Regions from separate parts of the Salipiger sp. 1_MG-2023 genome, predicted to be linked through region 3. Evidence: riboswitches for the same ligand, from Rfam matches in the RefSeq annotation. Region 3 holds a riboswitch; each other region holds the start of a gene.
The links. A riboswitch is a leader RNA that binds a small molecule or an ion and turns the genes downstream of it on or off. The one in region 3 is predicted to bind thiamine pyrophosphate.

Region 1 (7,834 bases), on a different contig from region 3:
GAGAAGAAGCTGTCGTCGCTTCAGCCGATGGTTCCGCTGCTCGAGCAGGTGATCCAGTCGCAAAAGCCGCTGCTGATTATCGCAGAAGACGTCGAAGGCGAAGCGCTGGCGACCCTCGTGGTCAACAAGCTGCGTGGCGGCCTCAAGATCGCAGCCGTCAAGGCTCCGGGCTTTGGCGACCGTCGCAAGGCCATGCTGCAGGACATCGCGATCCTGACCGGCGGCCAGGTGATCTCGGAAGATCTCGGCATGAAGCTCGAGAACGTGACCATGGACATGCTTGGCACCGCCAAGAAGGTCTCGATCACCAAGGACACCACCACCGTCGTCGACGGCGCGGGTGAAAAAGCCGAGATCGAAGCCCGCGTTGGCCAGATCCGCACCCAGATCGAAGAGACCACCAGCGACTACGACCGCGAGAAGCTGCAGGAACGTGTTGCCAAGCTGGCGGGCGGCGTTGCCGTCATCCGCGTTGGCGGCATGACCGAAGTGGAAGTCAAAGAGCGCAAGGACCGCGTTGATGACGCGCTGAACGCGACCCGCGCGGCCGTTCAGGAAGGCATCGTGGTCGGCGGCGGCGTTGCCCTCGTGCAGGGCGCCAAGGCGCTTGACGGCCTGACGGGCGACAACAGCGACCAGAACGCCGGTATCACCATCGTGCGCAAGGCGCTCGAGGCACCGCTGCGTCAGATCGCCCAGAACGCGGGCGTCGACGGTTCGGTCGTTGCTGGCAAGGTGCGTGAATCGTCGGACCTCAAGTTCGGCTACAACGCTCAGACCGACGAATATGGCGACATGTTCGCGTTCGGCGTGATCGACCCCGCAAAGGTCGTTCGTACCGCGCTGGAAGATGCAGCCTCGATCGCTGGCCTGCTGATCACCACCGAAGCCATGGTGGCCGACAAGCCCTCCAAGGAAGGCGCGCCCGCAGGTGGCGGCATGCCCGACATGGGCGGCATGGGCGGCATGATGTAATCACCCCTGCCTTGCAGGAGTGATGACCATTCGTCATCGACAGGGGAGCCTTCGGGCTCCCCTGTTTTCGTTTCAGCATCACGGCTGGGGCAAACTTGAAACGGGCGGCTCTGTTGACCCGGGGAGGGGGCGGTGAGCCCCGCCGCTCCAGCGGGTCTCGGCGCTGTCATTGCCTGTCTCGCCAGCGGTGATGCACGCTTCGTCGCCGGTGAACCTGCCGGTGGAGGGTCGCCTGTCGGCAGCGAATGGCCCGCCACCGCCGGGGTAAGGCTTGCGTCTGGTCTGTCTTTGCAGGATCTCTCGCGGATGGATTGGCCGGACGATTCTTTCGAGGCGCCCTTCTGGGCAAAGGGCAGGCGGGTGGCGGGTGTCGACGAGGTCGGTCGCGGGCCGCTGGCCGGCCCTGTCGTGGCCGCTGCCGTGGTGTTGCACCCGGATTGCATCCCGCCGGGGATGAACGACAGCAAGAAGATGAGCCACAAGCGCCGCGCCCAACGCGCCGCATGGCTGACCGAATGCGCCGAGGTCGGCATTGGCTGGGCGTCGGTCGAAGAGATCGACGAGATCAACATCCTTCAGGCCAGCCTGCTGGCGATGCACCGGGCGCTGACCAACCTGCCGAACCGTCCCGATCACGCCTTGATCGACGGGCGGTTTCTGCCGCCGCAGCTCCCGTGCAAGGCGACCTCGATCATTGGCGGGGACGGACGTTCGCTGAGCATCGCGGCGGCATCCATCGTCGCGAAAACGTGGCGAGATCGTCACATGCGGGCTTTGGCGCAACAACATCCCGGTTACGGATGGGAAACCAACGCTGGCTACGGGTCGAAAAACCACAAGGCAGCGCTGGAAAATCTAGGTGTCACCCCACACCATAGGCGGTCCTTTCGACCTATCCACAACATATTGTGGCAAGGCGAAACCACAAGTGACTGATTCAAAAAACAAATTGACGCTGATTCGTGTTTGAATCAAAACTGTCCCCAGCCACAGAGTGCGAGAACGCACCAGAGGGGCAGAGGCAGAGATGAACGCGATGACCAAGTCAAAGGGGACGACAGTGCTCCCGGTGAACACGATCCTCGATGGGGATTGCATCGAGCGGATGAACAGTCTGCCGGCAGAGTCGGTCGACCTGATCTTTGCGGACCCGCCCTATAACCTTCAGCTGAAGGGCGATCTGCACCGGCCGGACAACAGTCGCGTCGATGCGGTCGATGACCATTGGGACCAGTTTTCCAGCTTTGCGGTCTACGACAAGTTCACCCGTGAATGGCTGGCCGCGGCCAAGCGGTTGCTCAAGCCCAACGGGGCGCTCTGGGTGATCGGATCGTATCACAACATCTTCCGGGTCGGGGCCGCGCTTCAGGATGCCGGCTACTGGATCCTGAATGACGTGATCTGGCGCAAGGCCAACCCGATGCCGAATTTTCGTGGCAAGCGGTTCACAAACGCCCATGAGACGATGATCTGGGCGTCGAAATCCGAAGGTGCCAAGTACACCTTCAACTACGAGGCGCTGAAGGCCCTGAACGAGGGCATCCAGATGCGCTCGGACTGGGTTCTGCCGATCTGCAACGGCGGCGAGCGGCTGAAGGATGGCAACGGCGACAAGGCGCATCCGACGCAAAAGCCGATGAGCTTGCTGCATCGGGTTCTGGTGGGCTCGACCAACCCCGGCGACGTGGTGCTTGACCCGTTCTTTGGCACTGGCACCACCGGCGCTGTCGCCAAGATGCTGGGCCGCGATTTCATCGGCATCGAGCGCGAGGCGGCCTACCGCGAGGTGGCGATGCGCCGCATCGCCGACATCCGCCCGTTTGACCGCTCGGCGCTGGAAGTGACTCGGGCCAAGCGCGCCGAGCCGCGCGTTCCTTTCGGCCAGCTGGTCGAACGCGGGATGCTGCGCCCCGGTGAAATGCTGGTCTCGCCCTCGGGAAAGGTCGCCAAGGTGCGGGCGGATGGTACGCTGATCGGCGATGATGTGCGTGGCTCGATCCATCAGGTCGGCGCGCATCTCGAAGGTGCGCCCTCGTGCAACGGCTGGACCTATTGGCATTTCCGCAAGGATGGCAAGCAGGTGCCCATCGACGTTCTGCGCCAGCAGATCCGTGCCGAGATGGCCGAGCGCCCGCACTAAGGTTTCACGAACACCAACCAGACACCGCCAGCGCCCGCACGTCGGGCGCCACTGGCCCCGCCTGTGCCTGCACGGGTGGGGCCTTTTTTTGCTGCACGGCCCCGCCCGCGACGCCTGCGCCTGCACAGGCGGGACACTCTCCAGCCCCAGCCTGCAAGGCCAACTATTCCTGCCTTCCGCTTGACCCTGCCCGCGATCCGCGTTCAGTGGCACACAAACGGAGATATACGATGGACCTGCGCGCGATCACGATGGGGCTGGCCTTTGCGGTCATGTGGTCCTCGGCCTTTACTTCGGCGCGGGTCATCGTGCTGGCCGCACCGCCGATGGGGGCGCTGGCGCTGCGGTTCTTCGTGTCGGGGGTGATCGCCATCGTCATCGCGCTTGCCTTGGGGCAGACATGGCGGCTGACGCGGCCGCAATGGCGCGCGACGATCATCTTCGGCATCTGCCAGAACGCGCTGTACCTTGGGCTGAACTTCGTTGCGATGCAGACGGTGCAGGCGTCGCTGGCCTCGATCATCGCGTCGGCGATGCCGCTGATCGTGGCGCTGGCAAGCTGGCTGTGGCTGGGCGAGCGGATGAAACCCATCGGCTATGCGGGGCTGATGGCCGGGGTGCTGGGCGTGGCGATCATCATGGGGGCGCGGCTGTCGGGCGGCGCGGACCCGCTGGGCATTGCGCTGTGCATCGGCGGGGTGCTGTCGCTGGCGCTGGCAACGCTGTCGGTCCGGGGGGCGTCGGGCGGGGGCAACGTGATGATGATCGTGGGGCTTCAGATGCTGGTGGGCAGCGCGCTGTTGTGGCCGCTGGCGCTGGCGTTCGAGACCTTTGCCATCGACTGGTCGTGGCAGCTTGGCGTGGCCTTTTCCTATACGGTGCTGGTGCCGGGGGTCGCGGCGACCTTCATGTGGATGCTGCTGGTAAACCGCATCGGCGCGACACAGGCCGCGACCTTCCATTTTCTCAACCCGGTGTTCGGGGTCGGGCTGGCGGCGCTGCTGCTGGGAGAATCCATGAGCCTGTGGGATGCAATCGGCGTGGCGATTGTCACCGTTGGCATTCTCGCCGTGCAGCGGGCGCGGGCGTCGGTCTGATCTGAACGGACGAGCGAGCCAAGCGTCAGCGCGCTGAAGTGCTCTCTTGATCGAGCCGCGCGATGATCCGGGGGCGCGCCGGATCATCGCGGTTATGGTCAGCCGATCTTGCCGCGGTTTTCGCCGATTTGTCCGCGATGCAGCAGCAGATGGTCAAGCAGGACACAGGCCATCATCGCCTCGCCCACCGGCACGGCGCGAATGCCGACGCAGGGATCGTGGCGCCCCTTGGTGATGATCTCGGTATCTTCGCCCGACTTGGTGATCGTCTTGCGGGTGGTGAGGATCGACGAGGTCGGTTTGACGGCAAAGCGCAGCACGACGTCTTGTCCGGTGGAAATACCGCCGAGGATGCCGCCGGCATGGTTCGAGTTATAGACCGGCCCGTCTGGCCCCATCGAGATCTCGTCGGCATTGTCCGACCCGCGCAGCAGGGCAGCGGCCATGCCATCGCCGATCTCGACCGCTTTCACCGCGTTGATCGACATCATCGCCGCCGCAAGATCGGTGTCGAGCTTGCCATAGATCGGCGCGCCCAGCCCGGCGGGGACGCCGCGGGCCACCACCTCGATCACCGCGCCGATGCTGTCGCCCGACTTGCGCAGCGCATCAAGGTCACCCGCCCAGTCCTGAGCGGTCTGGGCATCGGGGCACCAGAACGGGTTTTCGCCCACCTGCGCCAAATCGAACCGCGCCCGGTCGATGGCGCGCGGGCCCATCTGTACCATGTAGCCGGTGATCTCGATCCCCGGCGCCAGCATGTCCAGCGCGGCCCGCGCCAGCCCGCCAGCGGCAACCCGCGCCGCCGTTTCGCGCGCCGAAGACCGCCCGCCACCGCGATAATCGCGGATGCCGTATTTCTGCCAATAGGTGATGTCGGCGTGACCGGGGCGGAATTTCTCGGCGATCTCGCCGTAATCCTTCGACCGCTGGTCGGTGTTTTCGATCATCAGCTGCACCGGGGTGCCGGTGGTCTCACCTTGGAACACGCCTGACAGGATCTTCACCGCATCCGGTTCGCGCCGCTGCGTAGTGTATTTGTTCTGGCCCGGTTTGCGCCGGTCGAGCCAGAGCTGAAGCATCGCCTCATCAATGGCAACGCCCGGCGGGCAGCCATCGACGGTCGCCCCAAGCGCGGGGCCATGGCTTTCGCCCCAAGTGGTGACGCGAAACAGGTGGCCGAAACTGTTCAGGCTCATGGCGGGCTCCTCTGCTGACGGGTTCTGTTAGGGCAGCCGCGCCCGCGTCTCAAGGGAAATCCCCTTGCCAGAGGCCTTACGCGCCGCTACGAGTCAGCCCACCTCGGGGTGCCTGAGAGGGCTGAGATGCGCAATGCGAACCCGTTGAACCTGACCCGGTTAACACCGGCGGAGGGAAGGTGACGGCACCCAGATCACCGGGATAGCCCAGTCTTGCCCTCTCGCCGCAAGAATGGAGGATGCCATGAACACGGCCATCACCTTTGCAGCGGGATGCGTTCTGGCCAGCGGCGCGCTGGCGGACACCCCTGTCCTGACGGTTTACGCGGCGGATTACATCGCCTCGGAATGGGGCCCCGGCCCGAAGATCGAAGAGATGTTCGAAGAGACCTGCGGCTGCGATCTGCAATTCTCGCCCGGCGATCTGATGCCGCGCCTGCTGCTTGAGGGCGGGCGCACAGAGGCCGACGTGGTCATGGGGCTGAACAGCGACGTGACGAAGAAGGCGCGCGAAAGCGGCTTGTTCGCGCCGCACGGGGTTGACCTGTCGCCGCTGACGCTGCCGGTGGCGTGGGAAGATGACATTTTCCTGCCCTATGATTATAGCGCCACGGCCTTCATCTACGACACAACGCGCCTGCCGAACCCGCCCGAAAGCTTCGAGGCGCTGCTGGAGGCGGATGACGACATCAGCATCGTGATTCAGGATCCGCGCAGTTCGATTTCCGGTCTGGCAACGGTGCTTTGGGTCGAAAAGGTGTTTGGCGATCGCGCGCAAGAGGCTTGGGGCAAGCTTGCCCCCAAGATCCTGACCGCCACCAAGACATGGTCGGAAAGCTATGGCCTGTTCACCGATGGCGAGGCCGACATGGTGATGAGCTACGTCGCCAGCCCGGCCTATCACATCATCGCCGAAGGGGATCGCACCAAGAAGGCGGCGATCTTCCCCGAGGGGCATTACTTTATGGTGCAGCTCGCGGCAAAGATCGCCAGTACCGATCAGCCCGAACTGGCCGATGACTTCATGCAATTCGTCCTGTCGGAACCGTTTCAGACGATGATCGCCACCGGCGACTGGTCGTTCCCGGCGGCGCTGCCGCAGGAAAAATGGCCCGAAGGGTTCAAGGAATTGCAGATCCCCGAGACGGTGCTGTTCTATTCCGAGGACGAAGCCGCCGATCTGCGTGACAAGGCCATCGAGGCCTGGCGCGCGGCGTTGTCGCAGTAAGGGCTGGCGTTGACGATCTGGCAGGGGCGGGGCCCCGCCCTTGTTGCCGGGCTGGCCGTGGCGGCGCTGACCCTTGGTCCGGTGGCGGCGGTGCTCTGGCGGGCCGAAGGCCTCGGCGCGCCCGGCCCCGCCGACTGGCTGGCGGTCCGGTTCACCCTGATGCAGGCGCTGCTGTCGGCGGGGCTGAGCGTGCTGCTGGCGATCCCGGTAGCGCGGGCGCTGGCGCGGCGCCGGTTTCGCGGGCGCGGCGCGCTGGTGGCGTTGATGGGCGCGCCGTTCATCCTGCCGGTGATCGTGGCGGTGCTGGGCCTGCTGTCGGTGTTCGGTCGCAGCGGCGTGCTGAACGATGGCCTTGGGCTGCTTGGCCTGCCGAGCGTAAAGATTTACGGGCTGCAAGGCGTTCTGGTGGCGCATGTGTTCTACAATCTGCCCTTGGCGGTGCGGCTATTGCTTCAGGCGTGGCTGGCGATCCCGTCAGAACGCTTTCGGCTGGCGGCCTCGCTGGGGCTGACACCGATGGCGATGTTCCGCACCCTCGAATGGCCGATGCTGCTGCGCATCGTTCCCGGCGCCTTTGCGGTGATTTTCGTGATCTGCCTGTCGAGCTTTGCCGTCGCCCTGGCGCTTGGCGGTGGCCCGCGGGCCACCACGGTCGAGCTGGCGATCTATCAGGCTGTACGCTTTGATTTCGATCTGGGGCGGGCGGCGCTGCTGTCGGTGATCCAGCTGGTGCTGGCGCTATGTGCCGGGCTGGTGGCGCTGAAGCTGGGCACCGGGGCGGGCTTTGGCGCTGGCCTCGACCGGGCGCAGCAGCGCTGGGACGGAAGCGCGGTGCTGGATGCGGCGTGGCTGGCACTGGCGGCGCTTTTCCTGATGCTGCCGCTTGGGATGGTGGTTCTGAAGGGGCTTCCGGGACTGGCGTTGCTGGGGGCGGGGACGTGGCAGGCGGCGGGCAATTCGATTGCCGTGGCGCTGGCCTCGACCGTGCTGTGCATCGGCTGGGCGCTGCCACTGGCAACACGGCGCGGCGAGATGATCGGGATTCTGGGCATCGCGCTGTCGCCTCTGGTGCTGGGCACCGGCCTGTTCCTGATCGTGCAGCCCTTCGTCAACCCGCTGTCGGTTGCCTTGCCGGTGACGGTTCTGGTCAACGCGCTGGTCTCGCTGCCGTTTGCGCTGCGCATCCTGCGCCCCG
Region 2 (7,834 bases), on a different contig from region 3:
CTCGGCGGAGATCAGCCCGCGCGTGCCCTCGCCCCCGGCCACGATGGCAACCAGCGTATCGCTTTCGCGGGCAAGCTGCACGAGGTCCGGCACAAAGCGCCACTGCGCCCCCTTGTCGCGCCGGTTCCAGTAGCTGACCTGCATCCCCAGTGCCGCGCCGCGCTCTGCGATGGCCTGCCCGATGGTGCCCAGCCCGACCACCCCCAGCCGCGAGCCGGCAACGCTGGTCTGCAATGGAAAGGGCCCCTTGCGCGCCCAGTTCCCCGAACGCACCCAGGCATCCGCCGCCACCAGCCCGCGCCGCGCCGCCAGCATCAGCAGGATCGCGGTGTCGGCCACGTCGTCGCACAGCGCTGGCGAGCTGTTGGTCAGCGCAATGCCGCGCTGCGCCATGGTCGCAAGATCGAAGCCTTCGAACCCCGCCGAAGAACAGGCGACCAGCTCGAGCCGCGGCATCAGGTCCAGCATCTGCCGGGTCAGCGGCGCGTGGCCATTGGTGGCCAGCGCGCGGCAGGCCGGGCCGTGCTGCGCCAGAAACGCCTCTTTGTCCGGCGCAAGATCCCAGCGGTGCAGGCGGTAGGCAGCGTCAAGCTGCGCCATTGCAGCCGGGCGCTGCGGGCAAAGCATCATCAGGTCGGGCTTGGTCATCGCGGGGTCTCCGGTATGGTGTTGGCGCACCCGCAGAGGTCTGACGCAAGTCACCCCCGACGGCAAGCCCGCGCCGCCCTGAACCGCAGGGCTTGACGCGCCATGCCAACGGTGAAACCCTCGCGGCACTAGCGACAGGGGCGCTCGGGAAACCGGGCTGAGACGCACCCTTCGAACCTGAACCGGATAATGCCGGCGGAGGGAGGCGCGCAGGACTTGAACGGCCATGCGCCCTCTGTCTGCCAGTCTTCCCCCGCGCGGGAGGAGACAGAGTTGAGCGACACAACAGCCGCAAACCAGCGCGCCGCCGAGGCGCTGCACGCCATGCGCACCGCCGCGCCGCTGGTGCACAACATCACCAATTATGTCGCGATGAACATCATGGCGAACGTGATGCTGGCGGCGGGGGCCTCGCCCGCGATGCTGCATGCACGCGAAGAAGCCGCCGAGTTCGCCGGCATCGCACAGGCGCTGACCCTCAACATCGGCACTATCTCGCCGCCCTGGGCCGAGGCGATGATTGGCGCGGCGCAGGCCATCGCGGACAAGCCCTGGGTGCTTGATCCGGTGGCGGTAGGGGCGACGGGGTATCGCCGGACGCTCGGCGCCGAGCTGCTGGCGCGGAGCCCGACGGTGATCCGGGGCAATGCCTCCGAGATCCTGTCTCTCGCCGGAACCCAAGCGGCGGGCAAGGGCGCCGACGCCGCCGACAGCGTCGCCGCGGCGCAAGATGCTGCCCGCGCGCTTGCGCTGCAGACCGGCGGCGTAGTCGCGGTGACCGGCGCGCTGGATTACGTCACCGACGGGACGCGCGCCGCCGAGGTTGCGAACGGTCACCCCATGATGCCGCGCATCACCGCGCTGGGGTGTTCGCTGACCGGCATCGTCGGGGCCTTCTGCGTCGGGCAAAATCCGTTCGACGCAACCGTCGCGGCGCTGGCCTTCTATGGTCTCGCCGGGGAACGCGCAGGAATGGCCAGCGCCGGGCCGGGCTCGTTTCAGGTGGCCTTCCTCGATGCGCTGGCGGCGATCACCCCCGAAGATCTGGCTGCGGGCGCAAGGATCGCGGCACGATGATCCCGCCGCTGTGCTTCATTACCGATGCCACGGCCCCCGCCCCGGTCATCGAGCAGGCGCTGGCCGCTGCCGCCGGAGGCGCGGGCTGGGTACAACTGCGCGACAAGACCCTGCCCGACCCGGCCTTCGCCGCGCTGGCGCGCGATCTGATGGCCCGGCTCGCGCCTTTGGGCGCGCAGCTGGTGATCAACGACCGGGTCGCGATCGCCCTCGCCATCGGCGCCCCGGTGCTGCATATCGGCCAGTCCGACGGCGATCCGGCGCAGATCCGCCAGCGCATCGGTCCAGACATGATCCTTGGCCTGTCGGTCGAGAACGAGGCGCAGCTAGGCGATGTGCCCGCCGGGGTCGACTACCTCGGCCTCGGGCCGATCTATGCCACCGCGTCGAAACCCGACCACGCCCCGCCCATCGGGCACGGCGGCTTTGCCCGCATCGCAGCGCGCAGCGCCCTGCCCTGCCTCGCCATCGGCGGCATCACCGCGCAGGACGCCGCCGCCGTGAAATCGGCCGGCGGTGCCGGGCTTGCGGTGGTGTCTGCCATCTCGCGCGCGCCGGACATGACCGCCGCCGCGCGCCATCTTATGCAATCATGGATGACCGCATGATCCCCAACATCCTGTCCATCGCCGGGTCCGACCCTTCGGGTGGCGCCGGCATTCAAGCTGACATCAAGGCGATCTGCGCCAACGGCGGCTACGCCATGAGCGCCATTACCGCGATCACCGCACAGAACACACAAGGTGTCAGCGCCGTCAGTCTCTGCACGCCCGAACTGATCCGCGCGCAGATCGACGCGGTCCGCGCCGATATCACCATCCACGCGGTCAAGATCGGCATGCTGGGCGATGAGGCGATCACCGCCTGCGTTGCCGATGCGCTCAGCGGGCTGGAGTGCCCGGTGGTGCTCGATCCGGTGATGGTCGCCAAGGGCGGAGATCGCCTGCTGGCACAAGGCGCCGTCGCCGCGCTGCGCCAGCGCCTGCTGCCGCTGGCCAGCGTCATCACCCCCAACCTGCCCGAAGCCGCCGACCTTCTGGATCAGCCCGAAGCCCAGAGCACCGAGCAGATGCTGGCGCAGGCCCGCGCCCTACTGGCGCTCGGGCCAAAGGCGGTCCTTCTCAAGGGTGGCCACCTGCAGGGCGCGCAAAGCCCAGATCTGCTGGCCACCGCCAGCACCGCGATATGGCTCAACGCCCCGCGCACCCTAACCCGCAACACCCACGGCACCGGCTGCACGTTGTCCTCGGCCCTTGCCACCCATCTTGGCGCCGGACTGGCGCTGGATCAGGCCGCCGCAGCGGCAAAGCATTACATCACCGGCGCCATCGCCGCCACAGACGCGCTGAGCGTCGGCAGCGGCCACGGCCCGGTGCATCATTTCCACGCCTTCAAGGACGCCTCGACATGAGCTTCACGCAAGACCTCGCCGCCGCAACCGCCACGCTGCGCAAACAGATCCACGACATGCCCTTCAACCGCGCCCTCGCCGATGGCTCGCTGCCCAAGGACGCCTTTCAGGGCTACATCGTGCAAGACGCGCATTACCTCGAAGGCTTTGCCCGTGCCCTTGCCCTGACAGCGGCAAAAGCGCCGGACCCGGACGCCGTCGCGCAACTATCCGGTTCCGCCGCCGGTGCCATCGCGGTCGAACGCCAGCTGCATGCCCACTATATGGGCCTGTTTGGCGTCAGTGCCGAGCGCTTCACAGCCACCGAAGTCTCCGCCGCCTGCGATCACTACGTCGCCTTCCTGCTGCGCACTGCCGCACTGGCGGATTTCGCCGAAAGCGTCGCCGCGCTGCTGCCCTGCTTCTGGATCTACCGCGACGTCGGCCACGAGATCGCGCGCATATCGCCCGAAGGAAACCCCTTCGCCGCATGGATCGACACCTATTCCGGCGAGGCCTTCGACGAAGCGGTGAGCCGCATGCTTGCCCTCGTCGATCGCAGCGCAGACGCAAGCGATGCCGCCACTCGCGCCAGAATGCACCGCGCCTTTGCAAAGGGCTGCTGGCATGAATGGCGCTTCTGGGACAGCGCCTGGCACCAGCAGGGCTGGCCCGCCCCCGCCTGAAGCGCCCCGAGCATCTTCTGGCCTCAAATATCCCGGGGGGTGAGGCCACAAGGCCGAGGGGGGCAGCGCCCCCCTTTTGCCCGCACGTCCATGCGCAGAACGATCAGCCGCGCGCAGCATGTCTGTCAGCGATCCGCCCCGGTCAGGACAGCATGCGCCGCAACTGCGACGGGAACAGCTGCAACAGGCAGGTTTCGCTGCGCGCCGCGCCGTCGACTGCAATATAAAGCCGCAGGTCGATGGGGCTGTCGTCTTCCTCGGGCAGCGCCGAGAAATCGAGATCGAAGATGGCGCGCCAGTAATCCTCGCCCACCACCGGGTAAGCGGCGTAACCGCCGGTCTCACCCCGCGATGTCGTCACCACCGGCACCACGCCCGGCCCACGCTCCAGCCCGTCAAAGCCGAAGCCGTCGAAATCGCAGACGATCTTGACGACGCCCTCGGGCCGCGGCTGCCCCGGTACGCCGCCCGCGCCAACCCGCGTCGCGGTGAAGCGCGCGGCGTTCTGCGGCACCGGGCTGTCTTCGAACCATGTCAGACGATAGCCGAACTGATATTCGCGCCCCGCACCGGCCGAGCCGGTCGGGGTCCACATGGCGACGATATTGTCGTGGATCTCGTCATCGGTCGGGATCTCGATCAGGGTCACCGACCCGTCGCCCCAATCGCCGGTCGGCTGCACCCAGGCCGAGGCGCGTTTTTCATAGAACACCCCGTCATCCTGATATTCGTCGAAATCGCGCTCGCGCTGCATCAGGCCAAAGCCCTTGACGCCGGGAGTGTAAAAGCTGTTCGACATGGTGCGCGGCGGGTTGCCGAGCGGGCGCCAGATACGCTCTCCGTTCGAGGCGTGGATCTCAAGCCCGTCGCTGTCATGCACCTCGGGGCGCCAATCGGGTGCAAAGCGCGCATCGGGCTTTCCGTACCAATACATCGAGGTCAGCGGCGCAAGGCCCAACCTGTCGACATCGCCGCGCAGGAACACATGCGCCTGCACATCCTGATCCGCACCTTCGTCGGCGCGGGTCGAGGCGATGCGATACGCCCCCGTGGCGCGCGGACTTTCCAGCAGCGCATAGGTGGTCAGAGCGCCGTCTGCGCCCTGTTCCAGCCAGAAGCGAGTAAAGCGCGGGAATTCCTCGGGGCCGCTGGCGATGGCGGTATCCAGCGCCAGCCCGCGCACCGACAGGCCAAACTGGCCCGAATAGCCCGATGTCCGCCAGTAGGACGCGCCAAGGAAGGCCATCCAGTCATTGCCGCCCGGCGTCTCCTGAACGCGAAAGCCCGCGAAGCCTTCGGTCTGGGTCAGGCCGCGGGCCGGGTTGCCCTCGGGGATGTCGAAGGCATCGAGCGTAAAGGGCACCTCGCGCGCCATGCCGTCCTCAAGCGCATAGATATGCACCGGCTCGCGAAAATACATGCCGGGAAAGAAGAACTGCACCGGCGACTGGCCGGGGGCGTTCCACAGCGCCAGCTCTTCGCGAAAGCGGATCTGGTTGTGCCGGTCATAATCGATCTGATCGAGGATCGCGCCATCGGCCACCGGCATCGGCACAAACGGCTGCGCCGCAAGATCGCGCGCCATGCCCGTCAGCATCTCGAAATCGAAGGGTTCGGCCGGGCCGAACCGCAGGCCAGCCCCGGCGGCGGCCTGCTGGGCGCGCGCGGCTTCTGGCAAAAGGTGAAAGGCCCCCGCACCAAGGGCAGAGGCAAGCAGGGCACGTCGCGTCAGGGGAAATGCGGTCATGTCGATTCCGTTGGAAATGGGCGTTCCAGACCTATCTGGAGGCTGCGGCTGCATTCGCCAGTCTTTCCTGACTTGGCAAGCGGAACCCTGCTGAAATCCGCCGCTTTCAGCCCTGTTTCGAAGCAGATTGGCCGAAGCCCCGCAAGATAGCGCCCGTTTGCGCGCCCGTTGCCATGCTTTCATGCAAATCGGGCCTTGAGTTTGCTCGGATTGCGGTATCCTTCCGGTGCAGGGCTCTTGCCGTGGTGCGCCGCATGGTATACAGCCGCATACAATCCTTCCCGCCATGCGCCGGTCGTGCCTGCGCAGGGCGATGTTTCCTTGACACAACGCTGAACAGCAGGGACCGCCATGAGCTTGTACACGGACTATCTCGCCGAAATCGAAACGCGCAAGACCGAGGGGCTTCACCCCAAGCCCATCGACGATGGCGCATTGGTCGCCGAGCTGATCGCGCAGATCGAAGAGCCGGGACATGCGCACCGTGCTGGCTCGCTGGACTTCTTCATCTACAACACCCTGCCCGGCACCACGAGCGCCGCTGGCGTCAAGGCCGCCTTCCTCAAGAAGATCATTCTTGGCGAAAGCCTCGTGCCCGAGATCACCCCGACCTTTGCCTTCGAGCTGCTGTCGCACATGAAGGGCGGCCCGTCGATCGGCGTGCTGCTGGATCTGGCGCTTGGCGAGGATGACGGCATCGCGGCGCAGGCCGCCGAGGTCCTCAAGACGCAAGTGTTCCTGTATGAGGCCGACATGGCGCGGCTGGAAGCGGCCCACAAGGCTGGCAACGCCATCGCCAAGGACGTGCTGGAAAGCTACGCCAAGGCCGAATTCTTCACCAAGCTTCCCGACATCGAGGAAGAGGTGGAGCTGGTCACCTATATCGCCGCCGAGGGCGACATTTCGACCGACCTTCTGTCGCCGGGCAACCAAGCGCATTCGCGCTCGGACCGCGAGCTGCACGGCAAGTGCATGATCTCGGAAACCGCGCAAAAGGAAATCGAGGCGCTGAAGCTGCAGCATCCCGGCAAGCGCGTGATGCTGATCGCGGAAAAGGGCACCATGGGCGTTGGCAGCTCGCGGATGTCGGGCGTCAACAACGTGGCGCTGTGGACGGGCAAGCCGACCAGCCCCTATGTGCCCTTCGTCAACTATGCCCCCGTCGTCGCGGGCACCAATGGTATCTCGCCGATCTTCCTGACCACCGTAGGCGTCACCGGGGGCATCGGGCTTGACCTCAAGAACTGGGTCAAGAAGCTGGATGCCGACGGCAAGCCGATCCTGAACAACGAAGGCAACCCGATCCTCGACCAGAAATACTCAGTCGCGACCGGCACCGTGCTGAAGATCAACACGAAAACCAAGAAGCTGCTGAGCGAAGACGGCGAAGAGCTGGTCGATGTCGCCTCGGCCTTCACCCCCTCCAAGGTCGAATTCATGAAGGCCGGCAGCTCTTATGCGGTGGTCTTCGGCAAGAAGCTTCAGACCTTCGCCGCTGAGACGCTGGGCGTGACCCCGGCGCCGGTTTTCGCACCGTCCAAAGAGGTGTCGATCCCCGGCCAAGGCCTGACTGCGGTTGAAAAGATCTTCAACGCCAACGCGCTTGGCACCACGCCGGGCAGGATCCTGCACGCCGGGTCTGACGTGCGGGTGAAGGTCAATATCGTGGGCTCGCAGGACACCACCGGCCTGATGACGGCGCAGGAACTGGAAGCCATGGCCGCGACAGTGATCTCGCCGACCGTGGACGGCGCCTATCAGTCGGGCTGCCACACCGCCTCGGTCTGGGACAAGAAGGCGCAGGCAAACATTCCCAAGCTGATGTCCTTCATGAATGCCTTTGGTCTGATCACCGCGCGCGATCCCAAGGGCAGCTACCACGCGATGACCGACGTCATTCACAAGGTGCTCAACGACCTTACGGTGGATGACTGGGACATCATCATCGGCGGCGACAGCCACACCCGCATGTCCAAGGGCGTGGCCTTCGGCGCGGATTCCGGCACCGTTGCGCTGGCGCTTGCAACCGGCGAGGCAACCATGCCGATCCCGGAATCTGTCAAGGTGACCTTCACCGGCAAGATGAAGGATTACATGGACTTCCGCGATGTGGTTCACGCCACGCAAGCGCAGATGCTGCAGCAGCACGGCGACAACGTCTTCCAGGGCCGCATCATCGAGGTTCACATCGGCACGCTGCTGGCTGACCAGGCCTTCACCTTCACCGACTGGACCGCCGAGATGAAGGCCAAGGCGTCGATCTGCATCTCCGAAGACGAGACGCTG
Region 3 (7,834 bases):
GGCGCCAGCGCGAACACCGGGATTGCCTGACTGAACACCAGCATCGGGCGCAGCACCGCCCGCGCCGCCGCCGAACCGGCCAGAACGATTGCGGTGACAAATCCCGCCGCGGCGCCAAGGCCAAGGCCGATCAGCACTTCGGCCAGCGTGACCAGCGCATGATGGGCAATCAGCGCCCAGCTGTGCCACAGCGTCGAGAACACCAGCAGCGGGCCGGGCAGGATGAACCGTGGCAGATCGCCCAGCTGAACCAGCGCCTGCCAGACAAGGCACCCCAGCACGATCAGCGCCGCAATGCGCAAAACCCGGCTCATGCGGGCATCATCAGCAAGCGCTGCAAATGGCCCTGAAACACCAGCGTTTCGCAGGCATCATGTGGCCGTGGCGCCGGGGCGGCGGGGGGCGCGATGCTGCGCATGCCCTGCTCTGTCATCAGCAATACCTGCTCGCCAAGCCGCGCCGCCTCGAGCGTGTCATGGGTGACATGCAGCACGGTGCGCCCGGCCAGAAGCGCCGCCGCGAGATCCTGCATCTGCGCCCGCGCGCGGGCGTCCAGCGCCGAAAACGGCTCGTCCAAAAGCACCACCGGGCGGTCTTCCATCAGCGTGCGGGCCAGCGCCACGCGCTGGCGTTGCCCGCCCGACAGCGCATCGGGACGCTTGCTGGTATGCGCGGCCAGCCCGACGCGGCGCAACAGCTCTGCCGCGCGCATCTTGTCGGCAGGCGCGCCGCGCAGCCGCGCACCAAGCGTGACATTGCCAACAAGATCGAGCCATGGCAGCAGCAGATCGCCCTGCGCCATCAGCGCGACCCGCCCCGTCAGCGGCTGCCCGTCATCGGCACCAAGCCTGCCGTCGAACACCACGCCCTCGCCCAGCCCCGCCAGCAAGCGCAGGATGCTCGATTTGCCCACCCCCGAGGGGCCAAGCAGACAGGTCCATGCCCCCGCCGGCGCATCAAGCGTTACCGGCCCGAACAGCCTTGCCGCGCCGATATGCGCGCTGCCCGACAGGTGCAGGCCGGTGATGCTCATGGCGCGCCCGGATCAATCGCAAGGCGCGACACCGGGCGGGTGCCCTCGACCAGCCCCGCCTCTGCCAGAAACGCCTCGAACCGCGTATAGCGCCCAGCGTCCAGCGCCTCGGGGCGCAGCGCAAAGCGCGGCACGGTGTCGGCCCAGGCAAGTTCGTTCAGCTGGTCCTGAAGTTCTGCCGAAGTGGCGGCAAAGATCTCCCAGCCTTGCTGCGGGTGGTTGACGATATACTGCGTTGCCTTTTCGGTCGCGGCCAGAAAGCGGCGGATCATGTTTTTGTCCATGTGCTCTGGGTTGGCGACGTAGATCAATTCGTCATAGGTCGGCACGCCCTCTTCCTCGGGGTAGAAACAGCGCCCGGCGATCCCTTCGATCTGCATCTGGTTCAGCTCGAAATTGCGGAAGGCCCCGATGACCGCATCGACCTGCCCCGACATCAGCGCCGGCGACAGCGACCAGTTCACGTTGACCAGCTCGACATCGTCCAGCGTCAGCCCCTCCTGCCCCAGCATCGCCGAAAGCAACGCCTCTTCGACGCCGGCCACCGAAAAGCCGATCTTGCGGTCCCTGAGGTCGGACAGGGCGTCGATCGGGCCATCCTCGAGCACCAGCAGGCAGTTCAGCGGCGTGGCCACCAGCGTGCCGACGCGGATCAACGGCATGCCCTCGGCAACTTGCAGGTGCAGCTGCGGCTGGTAGGAAATCGCAAGATCGGCCTGCCCGGCGGCCACCATCTTGGGCGGGTCGGACGGATCGGCGGGGGCGATCACCTCGACCTCCAGCCCCTGTTCGGCGAAATAGCCGTTTTCCTGCGCGATGATGATCGGGCCATGGTCGGGGTTCACGAACCAGTCGAGCATGACGGTCATGTGGTCCTGCGCGGCGGCGGGCGTGGCAAGCAGCGCCAGCGCCGCAAGCGCCGGTTTCAGTCGGTTGATCATGCGGGGTCTCCATCGGATGTGCCAAGGGCAACAAGGGTGATGTCTCCGTCCCAGATGCGGGACAGGCGGTCGGCGGCCTGCCAAGCGCGCAGGCCAGAGCGGCAGCACAGCACGGCGCGCTGGCCGGGGGCCGGCACCGGGCCATCCGGGCCGAATGCCTCCACCGTCAGGCGCCGGGCAAATGGGCGCAGCAGCGGCGCCTCGCCTTCGGCGCGCAGGTCGATCAGGAAATCCCCCGGGGTGATCTGCGCGGGCGCGATAAAGCGCGGGCCATGCGCTGGCTCCGGCGCACCGGCAAAGCCAAAGCCGCCAAAGCGCAGGCCAAGCGCTTCGAACGTCACCAGTTGCCCCAGCGGCGAGGGCACCAGCCCGGCGATCACCGCCAGCGCCATCTGCGCCTGCAGCGCGCCGATGACGCCGACAGCCGGGCCAAGCACCCCGTCTTCGGCGCAAGATCCGCCGCGCTGTGGCAAATCGGGAAACACCGCCCGCAAGCTGGGCGCGCCGCCGCAAAAGCCGCCGACATGTCCGGTGGTGCCCACCACCGAGGCGCTGATCAGCGGCAGGCCAAGATCGCGGCAGGTGTCGGACAGGATGTAGCTGACCGCAAAGCTGTCGGCGCAATCCAGCACCACCGTCATGCCCGCGCAAAGCGCCACCGCGTTCTGCGGCCCCAAGGCGCCGACAATCGGCTCGGCGGCGCAATCGGGGTTGAGCCCGCGCACCGCCCCTGCGGCGACCTCGGCCTTGGGCTGGCCTATGTCCGCCTCGCGGAACAGGGTCTGGCGGTGCAGGTTGCTTTGCTCGACGCGGTCGGGGTCGATCAGCCGCAGCTGCCCCGCCCCTGCCCCGGCAAGATATTGCAGCACCGGCGCCGCAAGCCCGCCTGCGCCGACCACCAGCACCCGCGCGCCGCGCAGCCGCGCCTGCCCCTGTGGCCCCAGCTCGGGCACCGCGATCTGGCGCGCATAGCGGCTCATCGCGTCACCTCGAGCCATTGGCCGATCCGTGCCTCGGGATCGTCGCACAGCGTGATGTCGGTCACCGCCGAGACGATATCGGCCCCCGCGGCAAACGCCCCCGGCGCGCGCGCCACGCTCATCCCGCCGATGGCGACAAGCGGCACCGCGCCGACAAGACGCTTCCATTCGGTCAAGCGGTCCAGCCCCTGCTGCTGCCATTTCATCTGCTTGAGGATCGTCGGATAGACCGGGCCGAGCGCCACGTAATCCGGGGCCAAGGCAAGCGCCCGGTCAAGTTCGCTGTGGTCATGGGTGCTGATCCCCAGCCGCAGCCCCGCCCGGCGGATCGCCGAAAGATCGGCGGTGTCGAGATCTTCCTGCCCAAGATGTAGCCAGTCGCAGCCAGCCTCGATCGCCGCGCGCCAGTGATCGTTGACCACCAGCACCGCGCCATGCTGTCGGCACAGCGCCTGCGCCTTGCTCACCAGCGGCAAAAGCGCGGCCTCGCTTTGATCCTTGACGCGCAGCTGCACCAGCTTGACCCCAAGCGGCAGCGCCCGTTCCAGCCACTCGAGGCTGTCGAAGATCGGATAGAACCTGTCCAGCGTCATGACAGGAACGCCTTGCCGATCAGCGGAGTCGAGGGGGCAGCCATGTCGCGCGGCTCCATCGGGTCGGCCTCATGGGCCAGCCGTCCGGCCTGCACCGCGCGGGCAAAGGCATCGGCCATGCCCGCCGGGTCGCCCGCACGCGCCACGGCGGTGTTGAGCAGGACAGCGTCAAAGCCCATTTCCATCGCCATCGCCGCCTGACTGGGCAGGCCCAGCCCCGCATCGACCACCATCGGCACATCGGGAAACTGCGCGCGCAGGCAGCGCAGCCCGTAGATATTGGTCAGCCCAAGCCCAGAGCCGATGGGCGCGCCCCATGGCATCAGCACCTCGCATCCCGCGTTCAACAGCCGGTCGGCGAGCACCAGATCCTCGGTGGTGTAGGGGAACACCTTGAAGCCGTCGTCGCACAGGATGCGCGCCGCCTCGAGCAGCGCAAAGGGATCGGGCTGCAAGGTGTCGGCATGGCCGATGACCTCGAGCTTGATCCACGACGTGTCGAACAGCTCGCGCGCCATATGCGCCGTGGTCACCGCCTCGCGTGCCGAATGGCAGCCCGCCGTATTGGGCAGCAAGGCCACGCCCAGATCGCGCACCAGATCCCAGAACGCCGCGCCAGCCCGCTCGCCCCCCGCCTCGCGGCGCACCGAGACCGTGGCGATGCCCGCGCCAGAGCGCCGGAACGCCTCGGCCAGCACGCTGGGCGAGGGATATTGCGCCGTGCCCAGCATCAGGCGCGAGGCGATGTCGGTTCCGTAAAGCTGCATGTTCAGCCTCCCTGCCGGGGGGTGACGATCTCGATCCGGTCGCCCTCGGACAGCGTGGTGCTGGCGCGGGACGCCGCCGGAACGAAGGTCTCGTTCAGCGCGGTGGCGAGCTTTGCCTCGCCATAGCCAAGCTCGTCGAGCGCGGTGGCAAGCGTGGTCGATGCCAGCGTGGTGGCGGTGCCGTTAATCATGACTTTCATCCATGAACTCCGTTTTCTGACCGTCCAGCGCGGCGGCCACCGCCATCCGCGCCAAGGCGGGGGCAAGCAGAAAGCCGTGACGAAACAGCCCGTTAAGATAAAAGGTCTGCCCCCGCCGGCGCAGGCGGGGAAGGTTTCCGGGAAAGGCGGGGCGCGCATCGGCGCCGATTTCGACCAGCTCTGCCTCGCCAAAAGCCGGGTGCAGCGCATAGGCCGCCGACAACAGTTCGAACACCGAGCGCACGCTGCGCCGGTGACGCTCGTCGCTTTCGATCTGCGTGGCGCCCAGCATAAAGATCCCGTCGGCGCGCGGCACCACATACAGCGGATAGCGCGGGTGCAGCAGGCGCACCGGGCGGGCCAGCGCGATGTCGGCGCTGCGCAGGATCACCATCTCGCCTTTGACGCCGCGCAGGTCCGGCAGCGCATCTCGCGCGCTCAGCCCGCGACAATCAAAGGTCAGCCCCTCGGGCGTGGCCTCTCGCGGCTCAAAGCGCACGCCAGAGCGCTCCAGCCGGGCGCGCAGGGTCTGCAGGGCCGCGCGCGGGTCCAGATGCGCCTCGCTGGACATGTGCAGGGCGCGGCCAAAGCGCCCGGCAAGATCGGGCTCTAGCGCCGCAATCCCCGCGTCATCCAGCGCCACATGCCCGCTGGTGCGGCGGGCAAAACGGTCAAGCTCGCGCCGGTCGCGCCCGAGGGTCAGCACCAGCGTGCCCTTGCGGGTGACCGTGGCGCCCTGCCCTTCCCACCAGTCGGCGGATAGCTGGCCCAGCCGCACCACCGGTTCTTCGGCGGTTTCGCCTTCGCAGAACGGCGCCAGCATGCCGCCCGCCCACCACGAACAGCCATGCGGGCCGGGATCGGGCTGCGGATCGCAGAGTGTCACCTCGCAGCCCCGCGCCAGCAGTTCGCTCGCGGTGCAAAGCCCGGCCACGCCGCCGCCGATCACCATGGCGCGGGTCATGGCCGCGCTCCGGCGCATGGCGCGCTGCCCGTTCCGGCAGCGGCAATGCAAGCTGGTTGTGGCCTCATCTTTGGTCCTCCATCGGCGCGGGCGGTCGGCGCGGAAAGGAGGAGGGGGGCGCAGGGGCAATATCGCCGGGGTCTGCGCTCTCTCCGTTCCCTACGCCGGTATTGCCCGGATCAGGTTCGATGGGTTGGCACATGCCTCTCAGCCCCTGACGGGGCACCCCAACGGATTTCGCAAAGGCTAGCCGCTTCGCGCGCGGCCTACAAGGGCCGTCGCGGGGGATCGCGTCTGGATTGATGAACAGCCTCTGCCGCAGAGCGCCAAGACGGGTCAGCGGATGACAGCCGCCCGCCCCGCCGGAGACAGCGCCTCGATCAGATCAGAGCCCATCCCCGCCATCGCGTCGGCCAGCAGGCTCCCCGTCGTCGGCCCCAGCGTGAAGCCCTGATGCCCATGGCCGAAATTGAGCCACAGCCCGGCATGGCGCGGCGCCTTTCCGACAAGCGGCAGCATGTCCGGCAGGCAGGGGCGATGCCCGTACCACGGCTGATCCTCGACCACGCGGCCAAGGTCGATCTCGCGGCGCATCACCCGCTCGCCAAAGATCAGCTGCGCGCGATCGACCGGATCGGTCTGCCCCACCAGCGCCGCGCCGGTGGCCATGCGCAGACCTTGGGTCATCGGCGACAGCACGAGCCCGTGTTCGGAATCGACACAGGGGCGCTGAAGCGGCGCCGAGCCGGTGAAATGCTGGTGATAGCCGCGCTTCCACACCATGTTGACGCGATAGCCAAACGGTTTCAGAACTTCGGGCGACCAAGGGCCAAGGCAGATCACAGCATGTTCGCCGCTCAGCGGCCCAGCCTCGCCCTGCACTGTCCAGCCGCTGCCCTGCTGCGTCAGGCTTGCTGCGTCACCGCGCGCCAGCCTGCCGCCCCGAGCCACGAAGAGATCGGCATAGGCCCCGGTCAGCCGGCCGGGGCTGGCGCAGGTCCAGCTGCCGGTCCAGTGCAGCGCCCCGGCATAGCGGGTTTGAAACGATGGCTCTTCGCGGGCAAAGGCCGCGCCGTCGAGCGCGCGGAACGGCACGCCGAATTCCGCCTCCATGCGGTGGGCGTATTGCGCCTGCGCGTCAAAGGCGGCGGCGCTGCGATAGAATTCGAAAAAACCGGCCTGCCGGATCAGGTTGCCCTGCCCGGCCGCGTCGATCAGCGGGCCATGATCATCGACGGAGCGGCGCGTCAGCTGCGCATAGATCCGCGACGCGCTGGCATGGCGCTGCGGCGCCGAATTGGCCCAGTAGGACAGTAAGCCCGCCGCCATCTGCAGTACCGGCAGCGGCGACAGGCGCAGCTGATTGCTGCGCCCCGACAGGAATTTCAGCAATGTCGCGGCATCGCGGGGAAAGGCATAGGGCTCCGCCGCTTCGGACTGGATGATCCCGGCGTTGCCGTAGCTGGTTTCCTCGCCCGGCGCGCGCCGGTCGATCAGGGTGACCGCATGACCGCGCGCCTGCAACGCAAGCGCGCTGCCAACGCCGACCATGCCCGCCCCCAGCACCATGACCTCTGACATTTGCGTCCCTTTGCTGTCGCGCCGCGCGTGGCTCAGATGACCGCGATGACCGTGATCTCGAGCTTTGCCTCGATCACCAGCTCTGCGATGACCGTGGTGCGCACTGGGCGTGGCTCGGGGAAATAGCTGGCGTAAACCGCGTTGAAGGCGGCGAAATCCGCCTTGTCGGTCAGATGGCAGGTGGCCGAGACCACATCCGTCAGCGCCAGACCTTCGCCCTTGAGCGTCTCGCGGATGCGCGACAGGCAATTGTGAGTCTGCGCCTCGATGCCCTCGGGCATGCCGCCGGTCTCGTCAAAGCCAAGCTCGCCGGACAGATAAACGGTATTGCCGACGCGGCGGACCTTGGAAAGCGGGATATCGGACATGTGTCACCTCTGGTGTGTTCTATTCTTCATGGCGTTGCTGCCATGGCTGCAAGCCATTGAGCAGTGAACAACAAACGTCAACCACCGGGGGCGCTTGCCTGCCATTGCGCCATGACGATGGGTCGCTGTGCCTCGAGCGCAGGCAGCAGCCCGTCGATCAGCGCGTCAAAGCCGCTGTGAAAGGGAACCTCGGTGCCAGTGGACCAGCGCGCACAAAGGCGCGGGTCTTCATCTGCGGCATCGCCCGCACGCATTCGGGAAACTGCTCGGGCGGCAGCGCATTGAGCGCGCTGTCGAACGCCTGCCCCCAATTGGTCGAGGCGGGGCGGCCATCCGGTGCAAGTTCCATGGTGATAAAGCCGTAGACGCCGCCGATCGGCATGTTCATCGCCTCGATCAGCGGCGGG

Region 1: it holds a riboswitch for thiamine pyrophosphate, as region 3 does, so the genes downstream of both, Q4543_RS16330 (thiamine ABC transporter substrate binding subunit) here and Q4543_RS16960 (FAD-dependent oxidoreductase) in region 3, are expected to answer to the same signal.
Region 2: it holds a riboswitch for thiamine pyrophosphate, as region 3 does, so the genes downstream of both, thiM (hydroxyethylthiazole kinase) here and Q4543_RS16960 (FAD-dependent oxidoreductase) in region 3, are expected to answer to the same signal.

The regions. Positions count from the first base shown of each region.
Region 1 is NZ_JAUOQN010000037.1:30,423-38,256, forward strand. It holds gene groL (chaperonin GroEL) at 1-975, shown strand, start outside; gene Q4543_RS16310 (ribonuclease HII) at 1,282-1,911, shown strand; gene Q4543_RS16315 (site-specific DNA-methyltransferase) at 2,003-3,115, shown strand; gene Q4543_RS16320 (DMT family transporter) at 3,346-4,212, shown strand; gene aroC (chorismate synthase) at 4,311-5,411, opposite strand; TPP riboswitch at 5,506-5,605, shown strand; gene Q4543_RS16330 (thiamine ABC transporter substrate binding subunit) at 5,656-6,639, shown strand; gene Q4543_RS16335 (thiamine/thiamine pyrophosphate ABC transporter permease ThiP) at 6,649-7,834, shown strand, end outside.
Region 2 is NZ_JAUOQN010000066.1:3,231-11,064, reverse strand. It holds gene Q4543_RS20950 (2-hydroxyacid dehydrogenase) at 1-648, opposite strand, end outside; TPP riboswitch at 775-869, shown strand; gene thiM (hydroxyethylthiazole kinase) at 922-1,725, shown strand; gene thiE (thiamine phosphate synthase) at 1,722-2,333, shown strand; gene thiD (bifunctional hydroxymethylpyrimidine kinase/phosphomethylpyrimidine kinase) at 2,330-3,136, shown strand; gene tenA (thiaminase II) at 3,133-3,801, shown strand; gene Q4543_RS20925 (glucan biosynthesis protein) at 3,944-5,548, opposite strand; gene Q4543_RS20920 (bifunctional aconitate hydratase 2/2-methylisocitrate dehydratase) at 5,900-7,834, shown strand, end outside.
Region 3 is NZ_JAUOQN010000040.1:10,617-18,450, forward strand. It holds gene Q4543_RS16925 (ABC transporter permease) at 1-314, opposite strand, end outside; gene Q4543_RS16930 (ABC transporter ATP-binding protein) at 311-1,033, opposite strand; gene Q4543_RS16935 (ABC transporter substrate-binding protein) at 1,030-1,962, opposite strand; gene Q4543_RS16940 (HesA/MoeB/ThiF family protein) at 1,971-2,954, opposite strand; gene Q4543_RS16945 (thiamine phosphate synthase) at 2,951-3,547, opposite strand; gene Q4543_RS16950 (thiazole synthase) at 3,544-4,314, opposite strand; gene thiS (sulfur carrier protein ThiS) at 4,317-4,514, opposite strand; gene Q4543_RS16960 (FAD-dependent oxidoreductase) at 4,498-5,478, opposite strand; TPP riboswitch at 5,618-5,718, opposite strand; gene Q4543_RS16965 (FAD-binding oxidoreductase) at 5,815-7,059, opposite strand; gene Q4543_RS16970 (RidA family protein) at 7,092-7,427, opposite strand; gene Q4543_RS16975 (hypothetical protein) at 7,585-7,809, opposite strand.